2 regions of the Peribacillus sp. TH16 genome follow, and region 1 is predicted to be linked to the other one. Evidence: riboswitches for the same ligand, from Rfam matches in the RefSeq annotation. Region 1 holds a riboswitch; the other holds the start of a gene.

Region 1 (5,966 bases):
ATGATAAAAAATAACAGTTGCAAAACATGAAATAGGTAAGCAAAATATTAATAGGATTTCGATAAAGGAATGTAATTAGAAAGAAGGCAGGTTATGAAAATAAATGAACAAAAAGAAGGGGCGATATATGCCGCCCTTTCTTATTTAATGTGGGGAGTCGTACCAATTTACTGGAAGTTCCTTCAGGGAGTCGGTGCAATAGAGATTTTAGCTCAGCGGGTGTTATGGTCTTTCGTCTTCATGCTTGTTTTATTGATGTTTATGAAAAAATGGGGAGCATTTCTTGATTATGTCAAAAACATAATGGGAAATCCCAAATTATTCGCGGCATTGCTTACGGCATCACTGCTTGTTACAGCTAATTGGGGAGTGTTCATATGGGCTGTTAATTCGGGCCGGATTCTCGACACGAGCCTCGGCTATTATATCAATCCGCTAGTCAGTGTTTTGTTGGGAGTAATAGTCTTAAAGGAAAAATTGAGCGGGGTACAGATTGTGTCGTTCCTGCTCGCAGGAATCGGTGTATTGATACTTGGTATTCATTTCGGTACGATCCCCTGGGTCTCTCTAGTCTTAGCCATGACATTTGGGTTATACGGTCTGGCAAAAAAAATGATAAAGGCAGAATCAGCAATCGGACTGACACTCGAAACGATGATGGTAACCCCTCTTGCTCTAGGTTACTTGATATATTTGATGTTCCAATCCGAATCACAATTTTTAACCTCAGGGAGCACAAGCTTGCTGTTAGTTGGCGGTGGGATTGCCACGGCTCTACCGCTATTATATTTTGCAAAAGGGGCAGAAAAGATACCGTTATCGATGCTTGGCATTTTTCAGTATATTGCTCCAACCTTAACCTTGTTAATCGGGGTATTTGTCTATCATGAAAGTTTTACAAAAGCACATCTTTTAGCCTTTTTATTCATTTGGTCTGCCTTGGTGGTTTATACGCTTTCCATTACAAAATGGGGGAAGGCAGGGACACGTAGGTTTAAAGAAAAAAGAAACTTTGGTGCATAAAAAGAAAAAAACGCTTGAGGAAATCCATTTCCCAAGCGTTTTTTTTATAGTGATACACGTCACTCTGAAAAAAATTGTTAGTCAGTGTCGAGTTTCACAAGCTATTAAAATAAACGAAAAGTGATTCAAAATCTATATCTTTAATAAGAGAAACGGTTAATCCTACGCTAGAAAAGTTCTCGAGCCTATTTCAGAAACAATTATATTGGATAGGCAGTCATGAAGCGACACGGAGTTATTACGGGGGATATTTGGCTTGAATTGACTATAGTGGGAACTATTTATGCTTACAATATGCTTTGTTAGGAACGCTGATATGATGGCATTCCACTTTCTATTGCTATTTAATTCATCGATGATTCCTTGTTGATTGGTAATCCCAATCCCATGGCCATAAAAGAGGTTTTCTCCAAGGAATATCGCATTTTCCCCTTGCCATTCTGGAGTGCTCGGGTCGTAATCTGGGTTTTTGAAGTAAACACAGTCGCCTGGTACATAATCCGTCCCTTCATGAACTCGAAGAATCAAATTCTGCGGATAGTGCCAGTCATAAAGAGTAAGGCCTGAAAAAAGACGGTCAAAATTCTTAGGACCAACCGTATCTAAAACAGCTTTTAAAAAAACAATGACAATCGCTGTCCCGCATTCGAAAGCGTAAAGACTTCCGTTTATGAAAATATCCTCAAGTGCCAGATGAGGGGGTACGCTTGGTTTAAGCTCAAATGCTCCATCTTTTGTAAGTCGCCAATATTGTTCATTGCATACAGAATCCTCGAGTATTGTAAATTCAGGATTACTCTTATCTAACGAAACAGCAGCTTTATTGACTTGCAGCCTCATCTCTATATCGAATTTAAGATCTTCCATTGTCTTATATACAAAAATATTCGGATATTTCCACATTAATTGGAGAATTTCTAATGCTTTTTCAGATATTATACCTGGTTGGATTTGACTGACATCTAACCATTTTTGATTAATTTTTATCATAATCATATCCACCTCTTGGTCACAAAATTAAATGATTAATTCAAGTAGTTCAAGAACTATCTACAGTGTAATAATAATTATTATATGAGTTGCTGAACAATACTGATCAAATTTTATTCCTATTACTGAGGATGATCAGAATGGCCCATCGTTAGAAGAAGCAAATTAGTATTCCCTTTTCTGTATGAATTGATATAATGAGAGAGAAAAGTTCATATGTGCAAGAAATGTAGGGGAGCCGGTATTGCTGGCTGAGATTGCGTCCTTAAGATGCTGACTCTTTGAACCTGATCTGGATGATGCCAGCGGAGGGAACATATCATGACTGACTTTCTGTTTTGTATGTTAACGTCCGAATTCATCCTCGGGCGTTTTTGTTTTTTAATCTATTATTTGGATGGGGACTGGCACCCAATAAAGTTTCGGCATATGGACCTTATATAATGTGTAGGAGGAAAAATAGTGAATAAATTATTGCCACTGATAACTTTGTTATTCCTTTTAGCTGGATGTGGTGCTGGCGGCACTACTGAAAAGGAAGAAGCAGGTAAAAATGAAGACAATAAAGAATTAAAAAAGGTTTCGGTTGTTCTCGATTGGACACCGAATACAAACCATACAGGATTGTATGTAGCGAAGGAAAAAGGGTATTTTAAAGAACAAGGCCTGGATGTAGAAATTATCATGCCAGGTGAGGCAGGAGCTGATAAGCTTGTGGCTTCAGGGAAATCAGAATTTGGCGTGAGCTACCAGGAGGGCATTACACAGGCTCGCGTGCAAGGCGTGCCGATTGTTTCGTTAGCGGCTGTCATCCAGCATAATACCTCAGGATTCGCTTCTCCTGTGGCTAAAAATATTAAAACACCTAAGGATTTTGAAGGGAAAACGTATGGTGGCTGGGGGTCTCCAGTTGAAAAGGCTATCATCGAATCTCTCATGACAAAAGATAATGCGGATGTAAATAAAGTGGAAATAGTAAATACAGGCGACTCGGATTTTTTCACTTCAGTGAAAAGAGATATTGATTTCGCTTGGATTTATTATGGATGGACAGGTATTGAGGCTGAATTGCGAAATGAAAAGCTGAATATGGTTTACTTAACTGATTACTCAGATAAGCTCGATTACTATACGCCTGTTTTGACCACAAATGAAAAGATGATTAAAGAGGATCCAGATACTGTTAAAGCGTTCGTAGAGGCAACTTCGAAAGGGTACCAGTTTGCGATTAAGAATCCTGATGATGCGGCAGACATTTTAATCAAGGCTGCACCAGATCTAGATAAAAAGCTAGTGAAGAAAAGCCAGAAGTGGCTTGCATCTAAGTATCAGGATGATGCTCCTAGATGGGGTGAACAAAAGCTTGAAATTTGGAAGAATTATAGTGAGTGGATGACTGAAAATAATCTTCTTGAAGGTGATTTCGATCCTGAGAAAGCATTTACCAATGAATTTTTACCACAATAGGAGGAACTACAATGGCAAACTCATTAATTAGTATACAAATTATTCCTAAAGGGGAAAATGTCATCCCCTTAGTCGATGAAGCGATCAAAATCATCGATGAATCAGGTGTCAAGTACGAGGTGCACCCGCTTGAAACAACAATGGAAGGTGAGCTTTCTGAGCTTCTGGCCGTTATAGAAAAAATGAATGTGAGAATGATTGAAATAGGTTCGCCGAATGTCATTTCCCAAGTGAAAATATTGTACCAGCCTAGCGGAATCACGATGGATACGTTAACGGAGAAATATCGGCCATGAGCGGAAGAAAGATTTGGAAGAAGGGGGCTCCCTTCTTTCTTTTATTATTGTTGCTAATAGTGTGGGAGTTAGCAACAGGCTTATTAAAGGTTGAAAAATGGCTACTTCCTGCTCCATCAGCCATTTTTATCGAGGGAATAGAGTCGTTTCATAGCCTTTTTGGACACCTTATATCAACTACTAACCTTGCATTATCTGGTTTTTTTATTGGAAGCTGTATTGGCTTAGTAATTGCTGCTCTCTTACACCTTTTTCCTGGTGTAAAAGATGCGGTTTATCCGCTTCTCATTCTATCACAAAATATTCCTATCATCGTTTTGGCGCCGCTTCTAGTCATCTGGTTTGGCTTTGGTATGCTGCCGAAGCTGATTGTGATTTCTCTCGTATGTTTTTTCCCTCTCGCTGTTGCTTCATTGGACGGTTTTCGCCAGACTCCTTATGAACTTAAGCATTATTTCAAGATGATGGGAGCAGGGAAAATGCAACTATTTTGGAAGCTAGAACTTCCTCACTCGATTCCGTTCATTTTCTCCGGACTGAAAATTTCGGCCACTTACAGTGTAATGGGGGCGGTTATTTCGGAGTGGCTTGGGGCTAAATCGGGGATAGGTGTTTATATGACGCTCGCATCCTCTTCATTTAGGACAGATCGGGTGTTTGTTTCCATTTTTATCATTATGGGACTGAGTCTTCTCTTTTTTGGAATCATTACCATACTTGAAAGATACTTTGTTTCATGGAAGAGAAAGGAGGGTGAAAAGGATGAAGCTGCAAATTAAAGATGTCTCCTATTCTTTCGATGGTAAACAGAATATTTTAGAGAATATAAATTTCTATGTGGATGATGGAGAGTTTGTAACCATCCTTGGGCCATCTGGCAGTGGGAAAAGTACATTGTTTCACCTAATCGGGGGCATTTTGAAGCCGCATCATGGCATCATTTCACTGGACAGTAAAAAAATAAATGGCTTAAAGGGTCATATAAGCTATATGCCTCAGCAGCCATCCCTTTTACCTTGGAGAACGGTATTAGAAAATGTTTTGCTAGGAAGCGAGCTTTCGGGGGTTAAAGATAAAGAAATGGCAAAAGCTCTATTGATGAAAGCCGGATTAGAAGAGTACGAGAAAGCATATCCGCACGAATTATCTGGCGGCATGAAGCAAAGAGCTGCGTTTATTCGAAGTATTTTAAGTCCACAGGAATTGATGTGCCTGGACGAACCCTTTTCTGCCTTGGATGAACTGACAAGATTGCAAATGCAAAAATGGCTGATGTCTGTTTGGGAAGAAAATCGGAGGTCGGTGCTTTTTGTTACGCATAGCATTGATGAAGCGGTTTTCCTTTCCGATAGAATATACGTGTTATCAGCAAAACCAGCAACTGTCATCAAAGAAGTTGTAGTTCCATTTCCAAGGCCAAGAAGTGAGGAACAGCTTCTTAGTGATGAATTTTTCAATTTGAAGAGAGAATTATATGCCGCACTAAAGCCAACTTTTACTACTTAAGTTAGGAGGGAATATAAAATGAAAATCATCGACAGCCATATCCATTTGGATAGGTATGATGAAAGTAAGCAGAAGCAGATTCTCACTGATATGGAAAAGGCACAAGTGGAATCCTTGCTAACTGTTTCCATGAATTTGACCTCGTCCATAAAAAATTATCAGCTTTCCATCAAAGATTCACGTATTAAGCCTGCCTTTGGTTTTCATCCTGAGCAGTCCCTCCCAAGTGAAGAAGAAGTGAATGATTTATTGAGTTGGATGCGGGGACATAGGCACAATATGTTTGCTGTAGGTGAGGTAGGGCTGCCATATTACTTAAGGCAAGAAAATCCCAGTATAGATACATCAGAGTACATAGAGATACTTGATAGGTTCCTTGCTTTTGCGAAAGAGTTTGAAAAACCAGTTATTCTTCATGCGGTCTATGATGATGCGCCTGTTGTTTGCGACCTATTAGAGAAAAATCAAATTACAAAGGCCCATTTTCATTGGTTTAAAGGGGATATCCAAACAGTAGAAAGAATGGTCAAAAACGGGTACCACATTTCCATCACACCTGATGTTTGTTACGAAGAAGAAATACAGGAGTTAGTTTCGGTTTATCCGCTTAAGCTGATGATGCTTGAAACGGATGGCCCATGGCCGTTTGAAGGGGTTTTCAAAAGGGAATGGACCCATCCGGGC
Region 2 (5,966 bases), on a different contig from region 1:
GACCACCGTGATTCATTTGTGGGGGTATAGCACCTGTTTGCATATTCTCGTGTGTTTGACCTTGTTGATTTTGCATCATGTAAATTCCCTCCTTGTTTTATGATGTGGACAAGCTTAGTATGTTAAAACAAAACAAGAATATCCGTGCAAAACCCTCCCATGAAAACCTAATAAAGCCACGTTCCTTTATACACTGGTTTTTATGACTAACATGATCCGAAGAAATGAGGGACATATAGGATAAAGAAAAATACCTGGGGTAACTTATACTTATAAAAGAGAAAGGTAATGCCGAGGGTATCTATGGAACTTTCTCAAAGTCTGATTCGGTGCTTATGAAAAATAAGGAAAAAGGATGGTTAGTCCTTTTTCTCCTTAATACTTATAAAACTGAATAATCCCAAGGAGCATTAAAGTCTTATTGATTTGCAATTTTTCTACTTACTAGAATACCAAGAATCCAAAGTTATTTAATCGAGAAATCCCTACCATTGCAGACTCTCAATTAAGTGGCACTTTGTGCATTCTTGTAAATAATCATTTTTTACAAATTCATGATTACAATTTTCCCGAAAAATACTCAGCTCTTTTTTAAGCTGATCCAGCTGATTTTCCAACTGTTTTATTTCAACTTTAATCTGGATTACTCGATTCATCGAATTCTCCTTTTCGTCCATATTATTGATAGATTTTTCCGTCTGTGTTTCTAAATTCATTCGCTTTTTCTTTCAAGCCTTCATCAATTACAGACTCAAAACCAAGCCCTTTTTCTTTAGCTAAATCACGAATATCTTGTGAGATTCTCATGCTGCAGAATTTAGGACCGCACATTGAACAAAAGTGAGCTGTTTTGGCACCCTCAGCAGGCAGAGTTTCATCGTGATATTCAACGGCTCTTTCAGGATCGAGCGATAGATTAAACTGATCTCTCCAACGAAATTCGAATCTTGCTTTTGAAAGGGCATCATCTCGTTTTTGAGCATTTGGATGGCCTTTTGCTAGGTCAGCGGCATGGGCTGCAATTTTATACGTAATAACCCCTATTCGAACATCCTCTTTATTTGGAAGACCAAGGTGCTCTTTCGGTGTCACATAACAAAGCATCGCAGTTCCAAACCAGCCAATCATGGCAGCCCCAATCGCAGAAGTAATATGATCGTAGCCAGGAGCTATATCAGTTGTTAGGGGTCCCAATGTATAGAATGGGGCTTCTTGACAAACTTCCAGTTGCTTATCCATATTTTCTTTAATTAAATGCATTGGAACGTGACCGGGCCCCTCAACCATAACTTGTACATCATGTTTCCAAGCAATCTTTGTTAGTTCACCCAATGTTTCCAATTCCGCAAATTGCGCCTCGTCGTTTGCATCTGCAATAGATCCAGGACGAAGTCCATCTCCTAATGAGAAAGATACATCATATGCTTTCATGATTTCACAGATTTCTTCAAAATGAGTATAGAGGAAGCTTTCTTCATGATGAGCCAGACACCATTGAGCCATAATAGAACCCCCACGGGAAACAATTCCCGTCATCCGCTTTGCTGTTAATGGGATATATCGCAGAAGCACACCAGCATGTATGGTAAAGTAATCAACACCTTGCTCAGCCTGCTCAATTAAAGTATCCCGAAAAACCTCCCATGTTAAATTTTCAGCGACTCCATCTACTTTTTCAAGCGCTTGATAAATCGGTACTGTTCCAACAGGTACAGGCGAATTTCTAATAATCCATTCACGGGTTGTGTGTATATTTTTTCCGGTAGAGAGATCCATGATGTTATCGGCTCCCCAGCGAGTGGCCCAAGTCATTTTTTCTACTTCATTTTCGATGGATGAACTAACCGCTGAATTCCCAATATTCGCATTTATTTTCACATGAAAATTACGTCCGATAATCATCGGCTCACTTTCAGGATGGTTAATATTAGCCGGTATAATGGCCCGCCCGCTAGCTACTTCATCTCGTACAAACTCAGCGGAAACACTTTCTCTAATCGAAATAAACTCCATTTCTGGGGTAATGATACCTTTACGAGCATAATGGAGTTGGGTTATGTTTCTCCCCTTCTTTGCACGCAAAGGATTTCTTATCAATCCCGGAAAAACTTCTGCTTTGGAATGAGACTCAACTTTTTTATACCCATTATCTTCTGGTTTTATTTTACGCCCCACATACTCTTCAACGTCTTCCCGTTCAAGAACCCAGTTGCGTCTAATAGGGTCAAGACCTTTACGAATATCAATAGAATACTCAGAATCCGTATAGAAACCGCTAGTATCATATACGCGTAGAGGTAAATTTTCCTCTTCACCAAATGCTCCTGTTGTGGGACTTAGTTTAATTTCACGCATAGGAACTTTTATATCAGGTCTAGACCCCTCTACATAAACTTTTTTACTTCCTGCAAAATTGGACATAATTGAAACGTTCATGTCATTTACTGAATTACTCATGATTTCATTTCTCCTTTTTAAGTTAGATTAAAAAGGACAAAATCCAATCCATTTTCGCACGAAAAAGCCAGGTCTCATATTTAAGACCCGGCTAAAGTTAGTATGACTACAGAAATGACCAAATTACATGTCATTGAATAGTAGATTCTAACTTCCCCACGCTGGTATGAACCAGATCAGGTCCTGAGGGTTAAGAAGCTTTAACGCGCTTCTCTCTCAGCCCAACTTTTATTGGACACCCCTAGTCTGAATAATATTAATTATTACATGGTAACTATATACCATCCATTTTGGTTTGTAAATAAATTCAAAGACCTATTATTTTAATGCCATGTTTTGAATTAAATAAAATCCCCTCCAAGTTAAGTTTTTTTGAACTTACTACTTGAAGGGGATATATCCGTTATTTATTTAGACTCTCAAGGATAGGAAAAAGCTCCTCTAAATGCGTAATTTCATAATTAGGGATGACTTCATTCCGTTCCTTATCATGACGGTTTATCCAAACCGATTTAATGCCTGCACGTGATGCACCAAGGATATCCGTCATTAAATTGTCGCCGACCATTAATACTTCATGCTTATCAAGCTCCATGATTTCTAATGCATGCTCGAAAATAGAAGCATCCGGTTTCCCACGTCCAAACGCGCCGGAAATAACGATTTGATCGAAATAAGGAACTAACTCAGGCGTGATTTCAAGCTTCGTATTTTGAAGCTCAGGCGAACCATTCGTCAGCAATAACAATTTGTACTTCCCTTTTAACTCATCTAACACCTGGAATGTTTCTTCATAAATAAATGGTTTTTTCCGTCTCTCAGCAGGGAAACGTTCTGCTAGCTCAAGACCAAATGCCGGGTCATCTATCCCTAATGCCTTCAAGCCTCTTGTCCATGCCTCTTTCCGATAAGCTGGTACAATCTCGGCCATCTTACGGAATTCATCATGATCATCTTGAAAATTACCCCAAAGTCCTTCAAACGGGTTGATACCGATCATTTGCGTAAATTCATATGTATCATAAGAAGAATAAAGCTCACGTGCTTCTTTCCGTACCGCTTCCTCAAACTCGTCAACATTCAAATCATATTTCGCCTTTGCCAATTCGCATGTCGCTATAAAAGCCTCTTTCACACTCTTCTGATCCCAAAGTAACGTATCATCTAAATCAAAAAAAACTGCCTTTACCAAAATGCTCACCCTCTTTTCCCTACCATTGAATTCGAAAAAATTACACTATTACAATAATAAACCACAACCATTAGAAAAAGAATAACTATCGGTAAAATGCCTTCATCTTTCTTTGAAATATCAAAAGGCTTACCCTATTTGCTCATGAAAACTTAAAAAAGTTCACATGCGAGTTTTTCCTTATTTTCTTTCGAACACATACAACTTTCCATTACTAGCAATCTTAAACTTTGGACCTGCGAATCCCCGTCGGATCAGCTCTTTCCTCATATATACCATGAGAGCAGCATGACTCACAATCAAAACATCCTGCTCTCCTTTTGCGAGAAGCTCGTCCAATACTTTATTGATCCGTTTCTCAGCAATCTTAATCTCCGCTCTCGTCTGCTTGTTAACTACCGAGCAACAGCGAATCCAAATGGCCCAAAGTATGAATGGCAGCTTCACCTTCCCGTTAAGAGGTGGAGATGGTATTTCCCGAAGTTCCTCCATCTGATTAACCTCACCAGGATAGATATGCTCAGCCGTCTTCACTGCTCTCGACATATCGCTGCAATAACATCTCTTCCATTCCACATCGTCCAATAAAGTTGTCCCATAAATAATATCTGCTGCATCATAATCCTTAAACCATTGATTCATATCATCCGCCGTCACATATTTTCCAGTTGGGAATTCATGTGCCACCTTAAAGTGTCGTACTAAACCAATTTTCATTTTTTTCTCCTCTTTAACTTTTGAAATAAAAAATTCACTTTCTAATTGATCCACCTACTTATATAATAGATAATGTAAAAATTATACAAAGGTGGTAATTGAATGCTATTCAAGAATTTCACTAAGATTGTCCTTGCTGTCGCATTAACTTTTACATGCATCTCTTTTTTACTGATAAAAATCGACTCAGTCTCAGCAGCCACTACAGAAAATGCCACGGTAAATACGAAGGGTTCCCCTTTAACTGTTAGAAGTGGCCCCAGCACCAGCTATAAAAAAGTAGGATCGTTGGAGAAAGGGAAAGCCGTAACCGTTTATTCGAAAACAAAATCCGGCTGGTCGGAAATTCGGTACAATGGAAAAAAAGCCTATGTATCTACAAAATATTTAAAATTCAGCAATGTGAAGATAACCAAGAAAAAATATAAAAATATCAGTGACTTGTCGTATCCGCAAGTATCAGGACTTAAAAGTAAAGCAGCTCAGGATAAAATTAATCAGGTGTTAACTAAGCATGCCAAGGACGCCTATTCCTCTTATCTGCAAGCCAAAAAGGATAGGGAAAAAGATAAAAATGAGGAATGGTGCAAAGAATCCCCATACTCTTGTCAGTATAGTTACAGTATTTCGTATAAAGTGAAATTCAACCAAGATGGAAAGCTAAGCATTCTTATTGACGATTACTACTATAGCGGTGGAGCTCATGGAATGGGATACACAACATCCTATAATTTCAAAGAATCTTCCGGTAAACAGGTGAAAATCAGTGAAATCCTCACATCCAAAGTGAAATATACGAAGGTGCAGAAATATGCTTATGACTACATGAGGAAAAGAGATAGTTTTTATGTGAAAAAACAGAGCGATGTTCCCGTCAATAAGGATTCACAGTTCTATTATACAAACGGGGGGATCTATCTCGTATTCCAAGAATATGAAGTGGCTCCTTATGCCGCTGGCCATCCTGCCGTAAAAATCCCAAGTAAGGTTTATAAATAATTTCGTTGCACAGGGGCTAACTCCTGTGCTTTTTTAGTACCCTTTAATTCAATATATCTAACAAATGATGAAAAATATAGAACCATATTTCACAATCCGATGCGATTTCATGCATACTTACCATCGCATTCAAAAAAGTGGATTTTTTAATAATAGATATTTGATGGGAATATGTTTTTAACCAATGCCGAACTTACTTTTGTCTGATTTAAACATAATTCGAAGAAGCTCTTAGTTAAAGGACGAGAATAAGGAGTGAATAGGGTTAGATGAGGCCGAATACGAAGAAAAGCTAACCAGAACAGATTTAAAATGATCCAAGAATAATAATGAAAATAGAGAAGGCTTTTACCTTCTCTATTTTTTTCACTTCAAAAATTGGAGTTCCGTAATCGTACATATTTTTCTAAATTTATATTTACCGCTCATATCACTAAATTGGTAATTATTCAGTACCTTTTCCAGCTGTCCTTTTAGCTTTTCTTCCGCGATAAATGAATCGACAGTCACTTTCCAATTTTCTTTTCCGATTAGATCATCTAACGGAATAATGTCTAGAACTTCATCATAAATTTGGATGCTCTGATCAATTCCAAAGCTT

The links. A riboswitch is a leader RNA that binds a small molecule or an ion and turns the genes downstream of it on or off. The one in region 1 is predicted to bind thiamine pyrophosphate.
Region 2: it holds a riboswitch for thiamine pyrophosphate, as region 1 does, so the genes downstream of both, thiC (phosphomethylpyrimidine synthase ThiC) here and JFV29_RS21160 (ABC transporter substrate-binding protein) in region 1, are expected to answer to the same signal.

The regions. Positions count from the first base shown of each region.
Region 1 is NZ_JAEKEM010000009.1:1,467,999-1,473,964, reverse strand. It holds gene JFV29_RS21175 (amidohydrolase) at 1-14, shown strand, start outside; gene rarD (EamA family transporter RarD) at 94-1,023, shown strand; gene JFV29_RS21165 (protein-glutamine gamma-glutamyltransferase) at 1,186-2,013, opposite strand; TPP riboswitch at 2,235-2,344, shown strand; gene JFV29_RS21160 (ABC transporter substrate-binding protein) at 2,476-3,480, shown strand; gene JFV29_RS21155 (thiamine-binding protein) at 3,492-3,776, shown strand; gene JFV29_RS21150 (ABC transporter permease) at 3,773-4,555, shown strand; gene JFV29_RS21145 (ABC transporter ATP-binding protein) at 4,539-5,282, shown strand; gene JFV29_RS21140 (TatD family hydrolase) at 5,301-5,966, shown strand, end outside.
Region 2 is NZ_JAEKEM010000002.1:1,924,949-1,930,914, forward strand. It holds gene JFV29_RS09300 (spore coat protein) at 1-76, opposite strand, end outside; gene JFV29_RS09305 (hypothetical protein) at 486-656, opposite strand; gene thiC (phosphomethylpyrimidine synthase ThiC) at 679-2,460, opposite strand; TPP riboswitch at 2,594-2,710, opposite strand; gene JFV29_RS09315 (HAD family hydrolase) at 2,861-3,649, opposite strand; gene JFV29_RS09320 (histidine phosphatase family protein) at 3,830-4,366, opposite strand; gene JFV29_RS09325 (PdaC/SigV domain-containing protein) at 4,469-5,365, shown strand; gene JFV29_RS09330 (hypothetical protein) at 5,732-5,966, opposite strand, start outside.